DNA from 3 places in the Rhizobium sp. RHZ02 genome. Region 1 is predicted to be linked to each of the others. Evidence: predicted binding sites of a transcription regulator. Region 1 holds the regulator's gene; each other region holds the start of a gene.
The links. The regulator LexA, encoded in region 1, represses DNA repair genes until DNA is damaged. The targets are predictions, from matches to a motif close to TGTTCNNNNTGTGTTCNG.
Positions count from the first base shown of each region.

Region 1 (4,171 bases):
GAGGCCGAGACCAAGCTTGTCGCAGAGTTCCTTCAGCACACCGGCGACCATGAAGGCATGCTCGCGGCTCTCCATCTGACAAGGCCCGGCAATCAGCGACAGCTTGCCGGAATTCGAAAAGGTGACGCGGCCGGCGCCTTCGCCGACCACGACTTCGGAATTTGTCTGGCTCATCGTTTCTCCTCGAAGGCGAAGAGAGCGCCCTGTCCGGGCGCGGCCTTCACCAGAATTCGATTGTTCTTGCGCGTATAGGTCATCCCGTTAGCAGCCAATTGCGCTTCTGTCACGGCGAGATCGCCTACTTTGAAAACGATGGCAACACCACGCAGACCGCGATCGTCGGAAGGCGCAGGGATGTCGAAGTAGGCGTCCAGTCCATCCGGGGAGAGAACACTCACTCTGGCATTCGGAGTTGTCACACTCACACCGAAGGCCTCATTGGTCGTTCCCAAGCTGTGGGCGGCGGCGCGCAGGAATGGTCCAAACGCCTTGGGGTCGGGTGCCCCAAGCACGATCTCTGCGATCCCAACCACCCCATTTGCATGCACTTGCAGGGCTTTCCGGTCGGCTGGCAGCGGGTTGACACGTTGGCATGTGAAGAAAAAGAAATCTGGAGCGCGCAGGTCAACTGCAAAGGCGAGCTTAAATGCAGCCGTCACCTCCGAGCCATCGGGCATCTTCATCGGCCGCTCGAACTGCAGCATCTCGCCGCCATTGATCTTTTCGGACAGAAACCGGGCATGGTCGCGATCGGCATCCGCCGTCGCAAAGACCACGGCAGACAGCCCATCGTCTCCACATCGGAATCGAAAGGCACGGTCCCGCGCGGTGAAGACATTGCCTTTCTGCGCCGAAGCTTCATGCAGTTCGGCATTGGCGACCCCGAGAGGCTCCAGATAAGTTTCGTCGGCGAAGAATATGCAGGCATTCTCGGTCCCAAACGGGTGCCGGGCGTCGGGCGCGACGGTGAATCCCAGCTTTCCGAGACGCTCGCGCGAGAGCCTGATATTTGGAACCGGCAGCACGATGTGGTCCAGCGGATGTGCTTCGCTCATGGCAACTTCTCCGGAATTTGCGAAGATGTGCGCCGGGCAACAGGACAATGCAACCCCCTTCTACGCTTTCGGTCAAATGAGACGCAAAAACTCAGCAAGTTGCAGGCAAGATTTACGAAAATTTAGGTACTTGCGGAACACATATGGAACATATAGTGTCTGTTCTGGCTTTGTTTCACGACTCTGGGGTTCAACTTCGATGCTGACGCGCAAGCAACAGGAGCTTCTTCTCTTCATTCACGAGCGAATGAAGGAGTCCGGTGTCCCCCCTTCTTTTGATGAAATGAAGGATGCCTTGGACCTCGCGTCGAAGTCAGGCATCCACCGCCTGATTACCGCGCTGGAGGAACGGGGCTTCATTCGCCGACTGCCGAATCGAGCCCGCGCTCTGGAAGTCATCAAACTGCCCGAGGCATATAACCCGAGCCTGCAGCCCCGCCGCGGTTTTTCGCCGAGCGTTATCGAAGGCAGCCTCGGCAAACCACAGCCAGTTGTGGCGCCGAAGCCAGCGCCGCAGGCTGACAACGGCGGTCCTGCCTCTGTACCGGTCATGGGACGGATTGCTGCCGGCGTACCGATTTCGGCAATTCAGAACAATACCCATGACATCACGGTTCCGGCGGACATGCTTGGCCCAGGCGAGCACTATGCGCTTGAGGTCAAGGGCGACTCGATGATCGAGGCCGGCATCTTTGATGGCGACACGGTAATCATCCGCAACGGCAGCACCGCCAATGCCGGCGACATCGTTGTTGCGCTTGTCGATGATGAGGAAGCGACGCTCAAGCGCTTCCGCCGGAAAGGCGCCTCCATCGCACTTGAGGCGGCAAACCCGGCTTACGAGACGCGCATTTTCGGGCCTGACCGTGTCAAGGTCCAGGGCAAGCTTGTCGGCCTCATTCGCCGCTATCATTGAAGGCAAGCGGCTCGCCGTCAAAGGTGCCGCTTCGCCAATTATACGCCCGATGGCGGATCCAAGGGCGGTCGGGCCTCGTATAGGCCGTCGTGACGACGGAGCTACCTTGATCGTCGATCCTTACCTCAGCGGCACCAAAGCGACGCAAGGTTTCGCCGGTGAACAAAAGTGCGCCCGACCGGCACCCCGTCGTGCGGAGGCGAGCGGGTGTCACGACGATATCGGCCGTATCGCAGGCAGCGCCGAAGTAAGCGGGATTTTCGACGATCGTCACGACGTAGCCGCTATCGTGCGTGGCTGTGCACCAGGCGCCTTTCAGGCATACAAATCGGTTCTCAGCGCTCGTCGCAGCCTGACGTAACGCATCGCGGGCATTGCGCAATTCCACGGCAGATAACCTCTCCGATCTGCCTTGACTGTCCCGCCGCCTGATAGCGTTGACACCCTCCAACAATTACGTTGGTTGATCTAGCTCCGCGGCGAGCGCCATTCGCCATTGGTCGAAAATGAAGTCAGGCGGATGCGGCCGGTTCGGTGCAAGGACTTGTCCTCTCACAATCGCGACGAGATTGCCGTCTTCGGCAATGACCATGTCGGGCGGCGGCTCGCTCGGCGCAACCACAACAAGCACTGTTGCCAGCCCCGCAATGCCAGCGCCGAGGTAGCGGATCTTGGTGCGCAGAAGGGCAAGTAAGAGGAACCCTGCTACCGCCACAGGAAAATACCAACCCGGCAATCTGCCGATATCGATATTGCCGCCCAGGTCGAGACCATCTGGGCAATGGCGATCACGATGTCGAGCCCGAAACCGGCAATTTTCCATGGAATGACGTCGAGGCCAAAAGGTGTCAGCAGCATAGCGAGCATGCCCATCGGCATCACCACGAAAGAGACCACCGGCATGGCCATGAGATTTGCCGGCAGACCATAAGCGCTGAGCCGGTGGAAGTGCTCGACGGCGAAAAGCGCGGTCGAGAAGCCGCCGATCATCGCGGTCAGCAGGATGCCACCAAAGAAGCATATGATGAAAACGACGGGCGTTACTGCGGCGACCTGCAGCAAGGGATGTTCGTGCGGCGGCCTTCTTGACCAGATCGCGTAAACCGGCGACGAGGGCAAGCGTCGCCGCAAACGACATCCGGAGCTCGGCCGGGGGCACTTCCAAGCACGAACCAGAGGATCGCGCCCGCCCCAGCGAAGACGGACGAAACCAGGAAGAACCGCGCATGCTCTATCTCCGTTGCCACGGCGAGACGAAGCCACACGGTACAACGATCCGACGCAGTCCTTATCCGTGTCGGCCACGGCACGAAGGATTGCGTCTGGAAAGTTAGCGGAGGTTCCGCAGGAACTCGTGGCACGAGAAAAGAAGGCTGTGGCGCGCGCCCAAACGCGTCCGCGCCGGGTGTGGCTTCCCTCACCTCCAATGGCCTCAACCCCGGCATGCATTGCGCCCAAAAACAGCCGCCCGTACAACCAGAATGAAAGCTAACGGGCTTCCAAGCAAGAATAATCGATTGAAATCTGAAGGAAAATCGGAAGCCGGAAAAGCTAAGGATAATCATCAGCTTCTGCTATGCGCAGGGGTCATCGCAGAAGTGCCCAAAAGTTGATACTGCGATGCACAAAATGGCGTCACGGTAACTTGGCATTAGGCGCGCGATCATATAGCAATCATCGACGACGCTTAACCCTATGGCGCTTTTATGGCGCCAACCGCCAGTTTGGAGGATCATAATGACGGAACAAAGCGCAACACTGAAAATCGGTGACAAATCAGTCGATCTCGCCGTCAAGAGCGGCACCATCGGTCCTGACGTCATCGATATCGGCGCCCTGTACAAGAACACGGCTTCCTTCACGTACGATCCTGGTTTCACCTCGACCGCGTCCTGTGAATCGAAAATCACCTATATCGACGGTGACGCCGGCGTACTGCTGCATCGCGGCTATCCGATCGAGCAGCTCGCCGAGCACGGCGACTTCCTCGAAGTCTGCTACCTGCTTCTCTACGGAGAACTGCCGACCGCAGCCCAGAAGAAGGACTTCGACTATCGCGTGACGCATCACACGATGGTGCATGAGCAGATGAGCCGGTTCTTCACGGGCTTCCGCCGCGATGCACATCCGATGGCTGTCATGTGCGGTTGCGTCGGCGCGCTGTCGGCGTTCTACCACGACTCCACCGACATCACCGATC
Region 1 covers NZ_JACUZX010000030.1:49,059-53,229, forward strand. Annotated here, with positions in the region: gene kdsA (3-deoxy-8-phosphooctulonate synthase) at 1-174, opposite strand, end outside; gene IB244_RS27540 (VOC family protein) at 171-1,055, opposite strand; gene lexA (transcriptional repressor LexA) at 1,255-1,971, shown strand; gene IB244_RS27550 (hypothetical protein) at 1,952-2,359, opposite strand; gene IB244_RS27555 (hypothetical protein) at 2,426-2,686, opposite strand; gene IB244_RS27560 (ComEC/Rec2 family competence protein) at 2,677-3,033, opposite strand; gene gltA (citrate synthase) at 3,709-4,171, shown strand, end outside.

Region 2 (4,171 bases), on a different contig from region 1:
CCCCAGCCCGGAATTTCGCCGCATTCCCGTCATGCGGCGCGGCGTGTCGTGGTCATCGAACGTTGCTCGACGCCGGTACGGAAGCGCTGCAGCAGTGCAACCAGATTGTCGACTTCGCCGCGCAGGCGCCGCGTCTCGGCAGAGGTGTTCTCGACCATTCCCGAGTTCTGCTGCGTGATCGTGTCCATGTTGCGGATGGCGACACTGACCTCGTTGACCCCGGTTGCCTGATCGCGCGCGGCAGCGGCGATATCGGCAACGAAGCTGTTGATGATATCGATGCGGTTGATCATGTCGCTCAGCGCCTCGCCGGTGCTGCTGACGATGTCCACTCCTTCGTTCACCTGGACCGAGCTTTCCGAAATCAGGTTCTTGATCTCCTTGGCGGCGTCGGCGGTGCGCTGCGCCAGTTGGCGGACCTCTTGCGCCACGACGGCAAAGCCCTTGCCCGCTTCGCCGGCGCGCGCAGCCTCCACGCCGGCGTTCAACGCCAGCAGGTTCGTCTGGAAAGCAATCTCGTCGATGACGCCGATGATCTTGGCGATCTCGGTCGAGGATTTTTCGATGCCGGCCATCGCGGAAACGGCGCTGGTGACGAGTTCGCCGGAGTTCTTGGCCTTCTGCTGCGTCTCACGGACCGCACCGGATGCCTTTTCGGCGTTTGCGGCAGTCTGTCCGACACTGACCGAAAGCTGTTGCAGCGCCGCCGAGCTTTCCTCGACGCCAGCTGCCTGCTGGGCCGTCCGCAAAGCAAGGTCATCGGAGGCCTTGGCGATCACGTCCGTACCCCTCAGGATCTCGCCCGAGGTTGCCCGCACCGAGCCAAAGGACGCGCGAAGAGCGGCGACGGCGCGGTTATAGTCGTCGGCCATGGCTTTGAAATTACCGGGGAGATCTGGCGGCAGCGTGGCCTCGAGATCGCCGTTCGACAGCGCCTCCAGACCGCGGCGAAGATGATCGAGCGCAACGGCCTGGTCCTGCTCGGCCTTTACGCGCTCTTCTTCCAGCTTGCGTCGCTTCTCTTCGAGCGCTTCCAGATAGACCGAGATCGAATAGTCCATATCGAGCATCGCGGCCTTGATGACCGCTGAAAGCTTCTCGGCCAGCACCTTGCCCTGTTGCCTGGCGAACATGGAGGGCCACTGCCTGGCCATCAGGCCCTTCACGAGTTCGCTCATCAGCAGCGCGTAGCCACCGATATACCAGCGAGGCTCGAGGCCAATACGGGCATGGGTCTTGCCCACCGTGACCACGCCTTTGACGTAGGTTTCGTCGAAGTTGCCGCAAGCCAGATTGGCCCAGTGGTCTTCCTGGCGCTTCTTGGCATGTCCCATATGCGCTTTATCGGCAAAGAAACTTGCGACCTCAGACGTCCTTGCCAGCTTCGCGTAAAACTTGTCGAGAGCGCCGCCGAGCAACTCCGAGATTGCCGGGCGCATCTCACGCAGCGCCGCGCGGGCTCCGTCGTCCAGCTCGATGAAATCGAGGCGTTGCTTGAGCGTGCTGTCGGACTGCTGGCTGGTCATGATCTCTCTGCTTTGTAATTGATGCAAAAGGGAATTTGACCTGACCTTTTACGCAATATGGTTGAGCAAAGGTTAAATGAACTTGAGATTTGTCAATTGTCGTTTGTTCCCTCTACGAGCCAATCCTTTGGGAAGGCTTGCGAGTTGTTCACGTTTTGATCTAGCCATCCCACACGAGTTTGTTATGGTGGCGAAATGAACACCAGCTCTGAGTCGTTTCTCCTCGCCCTTTCCCGTATCAGTCCTGCCACGCTGGCGCTCGCCGGAGGCGCGATCGCGGCTCTGGTCTTGTTGCTGATCCTCTTTCTCGTCCGCAGCGGGCAGGTGCGGCGCGAGCAGGCCGAGGTAGCGAGCCTCCGTGCCGCCGAGACGGATGCTCGAATGGCCGAACTTCTGAAAATCCAGGCGGAAATGCACGGGCGCATGTCGACAATGGCCGAAGTGTTCGGCTCGAGGCAGTCCGAGCTGAACCAGGCGATCAACCAGCGTCTCGATGGTATGTCGCAGCGCGTCAGTTCGACGATCAGCGAGCAGACCAAATCGACGCACGAGAACCTGCAGCGGCTGCAGGAGCGTCTCGCCGTCATCGATGCCGCCCAGAACAACATCCAGACACTGGCGAAAGATGTCGTCGGTTTGCAGGCGATCCTCTCCAACAAGCAGACACGCGGCGCTTTCGGCCAATCGCGCATGGAGACGATTGTCGCCGACGGCCTTCCGATGGGGGCCTATGCCTTCCAACAGACGCTTTCCAATGGCTCGCGCCCGGACTGCACCATTCGCATGCCCAACGGCGCACCACCGCTGGTGGTCGACGCGAAGTTCCCGCTTGAAGCCTGGAACGCGATCCGGGACGCCGGCGGACCTGACGGAGCCAAGGTCGCCTCGCAGCAGTTCCGCCGCGACATGGAAACGCACATCCGCGATATCTCCGAGAAATATCTGATCCAGGGCGAGACGCAGGACACGGCCTTCATGTTCGTGCCGTCGGAATCGATCTTCGCGGAGATCCACGAGAATTTCGAAGCGATCGTGCAGAAGGCGCACCGGTCGCGCATCGTCATCGTGTCGCCTTCGCTGCTGATGCTCTCCATCCAGGTTATTCAGGCAGTCCTGAAAGATCAGCGGATGCGGGCCCAGGCACACGTCATCCAGGGCGAAGTCGCGAACCTGATGGACGATCTCGGCCGTCTCGACGAGCGTGTTCGCAAGCTGCAGAGCCATTTTTCCATGACCCAAAGAGATGTCGACCAGATCCTCACCTCCACCGATAAGCTCACCAAGCGCGGCGCGAAAATCGAAGCTCTGGAGTTCGAGGGCGGCGACAACAGCAAAGCCGCGGCGCGGGACGGTGATGGCGCGCCAAAATCCGTCGACAGCCGCAGCGGGCTTCTGAAGCTCAGAGTGGTTGACGACGAGTAAGCCCTTCAGGCAGTGTCGCACTCAAGAAAAGCATTGGACGGGACACTCATGATCACAGTCTTCGGCTCCATCAACATGGACCTCATCGCCACCACCGCGCGCTTGCCGAAGCCCGGCGAAACGGTTGCCGGCAACGGCTTCTCAACGGCAGCAGGCGGCAAGGGCGCCAATCAGGCACTTGCGGCGCGACGCGCCGGCCGAACCGTTCACATGGCGGGAGCCGTCGGCCGCGACGGCTTTGCGGAGCCGGCGGTTGCTCTCTTGAAGGACGCCGGCACTGGACTTGAAACCGTCAAGCAGGTCGACGAGCCGACCGGAACCGCACTGATCCTCGTCGGCGGTGACGGCGAGAACATGATTGCCGTTGTGCCTGGCGCAAACGGCACGATGACGCCGGCCGATGCCGACGTCGCGATCGACGCGATGAAGGAGGGCGACATCCTGATGCTGCAGCTCGAGGTGCCCGTTCCGGCCGTCGAGCGGGCGCTGGCCGCGGCGCGCGCCAAGAGCGTCACGTCCATCCTCAACCTGGCCCCACTGATCGAAGACGCTCCACGCCTCGGCCGCCTTGCCGACATCGTGATCGCGAACGAAACCGAGTTCGAGCGTCTTGCAGGCCAGGAAAACATGGGCACGGCGGATCGCGAGGCCGCGCTGAAGCGGCTCAATGCGGAGACGGGGCAAACCCTGATCGTGACGCTCGGCGCAGACGGCGTCATCGCAATCCGCGACGGCGTCATCTCCCATGCGAAGGGATTGAAGATCGAGCCTGTCGATACGGTCGGTGCCGGCGACACGTTCTGCGGCTATTTCGCCGCGAGCCTGGACGAAGGCCTCGATTTCGAGGCATCGCTGCGGCGGGCCGCCGTCGCAGGATCGCTCGCCTGCCTCAAGCAAGGCGCTCAGCCATCGATCCCATCAAGCGCCGAAGTCGCAAACGAGCTATAGGGCAATTCGCCCCGCGACATATCGGGGCGGTTTGCCGTATGCAGCGTCTGTTTTCATTAGATTTCATTCAAATTTAATAGGTTTCCGGCGATGTTCCAGCCATCGCCGGCCTTCGCCAAGGGGTCGGCTTCTGTCACGGCTGCTCCATGAGGGGGCGACGCCCTCGTCCCCTGTGCCGATGAATGCCCCGTACGGCACATCCTTGCTTCCCGAGGAATCCATGTTCATCTTTCGCATGAAATCGCTTGCAGCCAAGCTTATCCTCATTACGGGCG
Region 2 covers NZ_JACUZX010000004.1:97,335-101,505, forward strand. Annotated here, with positions in the region: gene IB244_RS08185 (globin-coupled sensor protein) at 30-1,526, opposite strand; gene IB244_RS08190 (DNA recombination protein RmuC) at 1,722-2,948, shown strand; gene IB244_RS08195 (ribokinase) at 2,997-3,896, shown strand; partial or broken gene IB244_RS08200 (methyl-accepting chemotaxis protein) at 4,117-4,171, shown strand, end outside.
Region 2: IB244_RS08190 (DNA recombination protein RmuC) is a predicted target of LexA. The motif match lies at 1,672-1,689, and genes of this name have one in related genera.

Region 3 (4,171 bases), on a different contig from region 1:
ACCTCGGCGCCCTGGTGATGTTCCGCCTGCGCCAGCGTGAAATTCGCCAGCTGCCGGTCCATTTCGACCGCTTCGGTCGCGAGCCGATGGATCGCAGCCGTCGTTTCCTCGACCATGGCGGCATTCTGCTGCGTCATCGCATCAAGCTCTGAGACCGCGGAGTTGATTTGACGCAGGGTGTCGGCTTCCTCGCGCGTCGTTTCCATGATCTCGCTGATCTGGCCGTTGATTGCCTCCACATGGCTGCCGATCCCCGTCAGCGCGTCGCCGGCACGCTCAACGAGCGACACGCCCATCTCCACTTCATGCGTGGACTTCTGCAAGAGGCTCGATATTTCCTTTGCGGCACTCGATGAACGCTGTGCCAGTTCGCGCACTTCCATGGCGACCACGGCGAAGCCCTTACCGGACTCGCCTGCCCGTGCAGCCTCGACGCCGGCATTGAGCGCCAGCAGGTTGGTCTGGAAGGCGATCGCATCGATAACGGCGATGATCGAATTGATCTGGCGCGACGACGCCTGGATCGCCTCCATCGCGGCAATTGTCTCGCGCATGATCTGGCTGGAGCCGGTCGTCTCCCGCTTGGCGTCGCGGGCGATGCGTTCGGCCTGCTCCGCACGCTCGATCTGAACGCGGACCGACTGGGTGATCGCATCGATCGCATTCGCGGTCTCGGTGATAGAGGCGGCCTGCCGCTCGGTCCGACCGGCAAGCTCATCGGCACCGGTGCGCATTTCCTCGGAACCCGAACGCACGGCCATGGAGTTGCCGCCGATCGCCGTCATCGTTTCGCTGAGGGTAGCCAGCGCCTCGTTGAAGTTGACCCGGAGGCCTTCGAGTTCGTTCGGGAAGCGGGTCTCGATCTGATGGGCAAGATCGCCGTTGGCAAGGTGATGCAGGCCCTCGTCGATCGCCTGGACGACTTCCTGCAGGGTCCGTGCTTCCGCCTCGCGCTCAGCCATGTGCTGCTGGCGATCCCGCTCCGCGCGAGCCCGCGTTTCGTTGCTGGCAGCTTCCAGGTCGCGGCTCTCGACAAGCGACTGCTTGAACCGCGCCAATGCCTTGGCCATCGTGCCGATTTCGTCGCCGCGGTTCTGGCTGCCGATCTCGACTTCGAGGTTGCCGTCGGCGACGTCACGCGTGACGTCCGCGAGCCGGGCAAGCGGCGAGAACAGCAGCTTGGTGATGGCCCAGGTTGCCACGGCCATGATGATCAGAACACCAAACGCAATCATCGTCAGGAGCGTGGCGATCTCCAGCGAGCCAGCATTGAGTTCGCTGATGCGGACGCTTTCCACGACGAGGAAGCGGGAGCCCTGATAATCGATGCCGCGAACATAGGCTCGTGCCGAGCCATCGGCGCGATCGAAGTCGTCGACCGTCATGCCCTTGGCCGACAGCGCGTCCTTCGCGAAGGTGAAAGGCGTGGTATCGAGCGTTGCCAGCTGGCCGGACGAGTTTACGCCGATCGCCGATCCGTCATCCGAGATGATAGCGGCTTGCGCCGTGCTACCGGACACGATGCCCTTGGCGAGAATGCTGGTGATGATGTTGTCGCGGACCTTGAAGAGCATCACGCCCTTCGCCGCGCCGAGCTTGACGATCGGCACGGCATAGAAGATTGCCGACTTGCCGTTCGCCGCGTCGACGCGAAGACCGGAAAAGCCGGTGGGGGCGGAATCGTCAGTCGCCTTTGCGGTGTTGGCGATCGCCTTGGCGAAGGCAAGGCCGGCGCCGGTCGCCTTCCATGCATCGGTCTTCAGGTTCTCCGCGAAATCGTCGTTCTTCTTGTAGGAGTAGAGGACGTTGCCATCGAGATCGGCGATCAGCAGGTCGCTGAAGGCGGTATTCTCCAGGTCGCGGGCCACTTCACCCTGCGTCGTTTCATGGTTGGAGTAGTAGAAGCCGCTTGGTGCCTGCGGCTTCACCAGTTTTTCGCGCTGGTCGGCCGGGTTCGGATTGTTGGTGATGAACACCTTCTTCAATTCGGCGCGCGCATCACCCGACGTCTTCTCGATTGTCTTCCAACCGCTCTTCAGGCTTGTAATCGACATCTGCAACGCTTCGATGCGCGCAATCGAGTTCGCCTGGTTTTCCAACTGCTCAAGCTGATCCTGCAGCATGTCGCCGCGGAAGATCAGGACGCTCTCCTTCGCCTTGAGTGCCTGCTCACCGGAAATGCGGCTGCTGGCGAAGTAAGCAAGCACGTTGATGACCGCAATCGACAGTGCGGTCAGCAGTATAAATGTCGCGATGACCTTGAAGGACAGGGATTTAAATCTCTGAACCATGAACGATGAACCCTTCCGGAACGGCTCATACCGGCAGAGCGTGGAACATCCTGCCGGCTGACCTGAAAACAGAAAACGGGAACCTTGCCTTCCTGAGAAGGGAGTTCCTCTGACATTTTGTGGATCAAAAGTCGGCTATGGAGCTTAAATTGCCGTAAACAGCGTGTGGCAAAAACAAGGAATGTTTTTGTTTTGTTCACATATCGATGGCAGTTATTTGGCGAGTGCAATAGGGTGAAGCATGCAAAATACGATTCGCATCATCGGCGTTGATCCGGGCCTGCGCCGCACGGGCTGGGGAATTATCGACACGCTCGGCAATTCCTTGCGCTTCGTCGCGTCCGGTACGGTCACCTCGGACGGCGACCTGGACCTGGCCTCGCGCCTTTGCCAGCTGCACGATGGCCTGGCGGAAGTCGTGCACAGCTATCAGCCTGATGAGGCTGCCGTCGAACAAACCTTCGTCAACAAGGACGCCGTTGCAACGCTGAAACTCGGGCAGGCACGCGGCATTGCCATGCTGGTCCCTGCCCGCGCCGGTTTGCCCGTCGCCGAATATGCGCCAAACGCTGTCAAGAAGGCGGTCATCGGTGTCGGCCACGGCGAGAAGCAGCAGATCCACATGATGCTGAAAATCCTGATGCCCAAGGTCGAATTCAAGGGCAACGACGCGGCTGATGCGCTGGCCATCGCCATCTGCCACGCTCATAACCGCGGCAGCAGCCGCATGCGGCAGGCGGCGCTTGCCGGCTAATCTTCACTGAAAACCCACCGAACGGACCATTTGCATGATCGGCAAGCTCAAAGGCACCATCGATGAAATCGGCGATGACTACGTCCTCGTCGATGTCCACGGCGTCTGCTACGTCGCCTTCTGCTCGGCGCGCACGCTCTCCCGCCTCGGCTCGGTGGGCGAGGCCTGTGTGCTTTTCATCGAGACCTATGTTCGCGAAGACCAGCTGAAGCTCTTCGGCTTCATGACCGCGCTCGAGAGAGAGTGGTTCATTCTCCTGCAGAGCGTACAGGGCGTTGGTGCAAAGGTGGCGCTCGCCGTCCTTTCGACCCTGCCTCCAAGCGAACTGGCGAACGCCATCGCGCTGCAGGATCGCACGGCAGTCGCCCGCGCTCAGGGCGTTGGTCCCAAGGTTGCCGTGCGCATCGTCACCGAACTGAAGAACAAGGCGCCGGCCTTCGCCGGAGAAGCGTCGGCCACCATCGGCCTCAAGCAGGAGCTCGGTGAAGGTGTTGCCGCTGCCCCTGTCGCCGACGCGGTATCCGCGCTGACGAACCTCGGCTATTCCCGCGACCAGGCTGCCAATGCCGTTGCCGCCGCAATGAAGACCGCCGGTGAAGGCGCCGACAGCGCCAAGCTCATCCGCCTTGGGTTGAAGGAACTGGCTCGCTGATCCAATTGCCCGAGCGGGTGCCAAAAGCGTTCGGCTTGGTGTATTGGTCACGAGCGTTTGAAGATTGGGAAATGCCAGCATGAGTGAAGCCGCGCGCCTGATATCGGCCGAGAAACGAGGCGAAGACCTGGATGTGACGCTGCGGCCGCAGTCGCTGGACGAGTTCACCGGACAGGCGGAAGCGCGCGCAAACCTGAAGGTGTTCATCGAGGCGGCGAAGAACCGTGGTGAGGCGCTGGATCACGTCCTTTTCGTTGGCCCGCCCGGCCTCGGCAAGACGACGCTCGCGCAGATCATGGCGAAGGAACTCGGCGTCAATTTCCGCTCGACGTCCGGTCCGGTTATTGCCAAGGCGGGCGATCTCGCCGCTCTACTGACCAATCTCGAAGAGCGCGACGTGCTCTTCATCGACGAAATTCACCGGCTCAACCCGGCCGTCGAGGAAATCCTCTACCCCGCGATGGAGGATTTCCA
Region 3 covers NZ_JACUZX010000028.1:53,690-57,860, forward strand. Annotated here, with positions in the region: gene IB244_RS26685 (methyl-accepting chemotaxis protein) at 1-2,291, opposite strand, end outside; gene ruvC (crossover junction endodeoxyribonuclease RuvC) at 2,533-3,045, shown strand; gene ruvA (Holliday junction branch migration protein RuvA) at 3,080-3,697, shown strand; gene ruvB (Holliday junction branch migration DNA helicase RuvB) at 3,777-4,171, shown strand, end outside.
Region 3: ruvC (crossover junction endodeoxyribonuclease RuvC) is a predicted target of LexA. The motif match lies at 2,474-2,491, and genes of this name have one in related genera.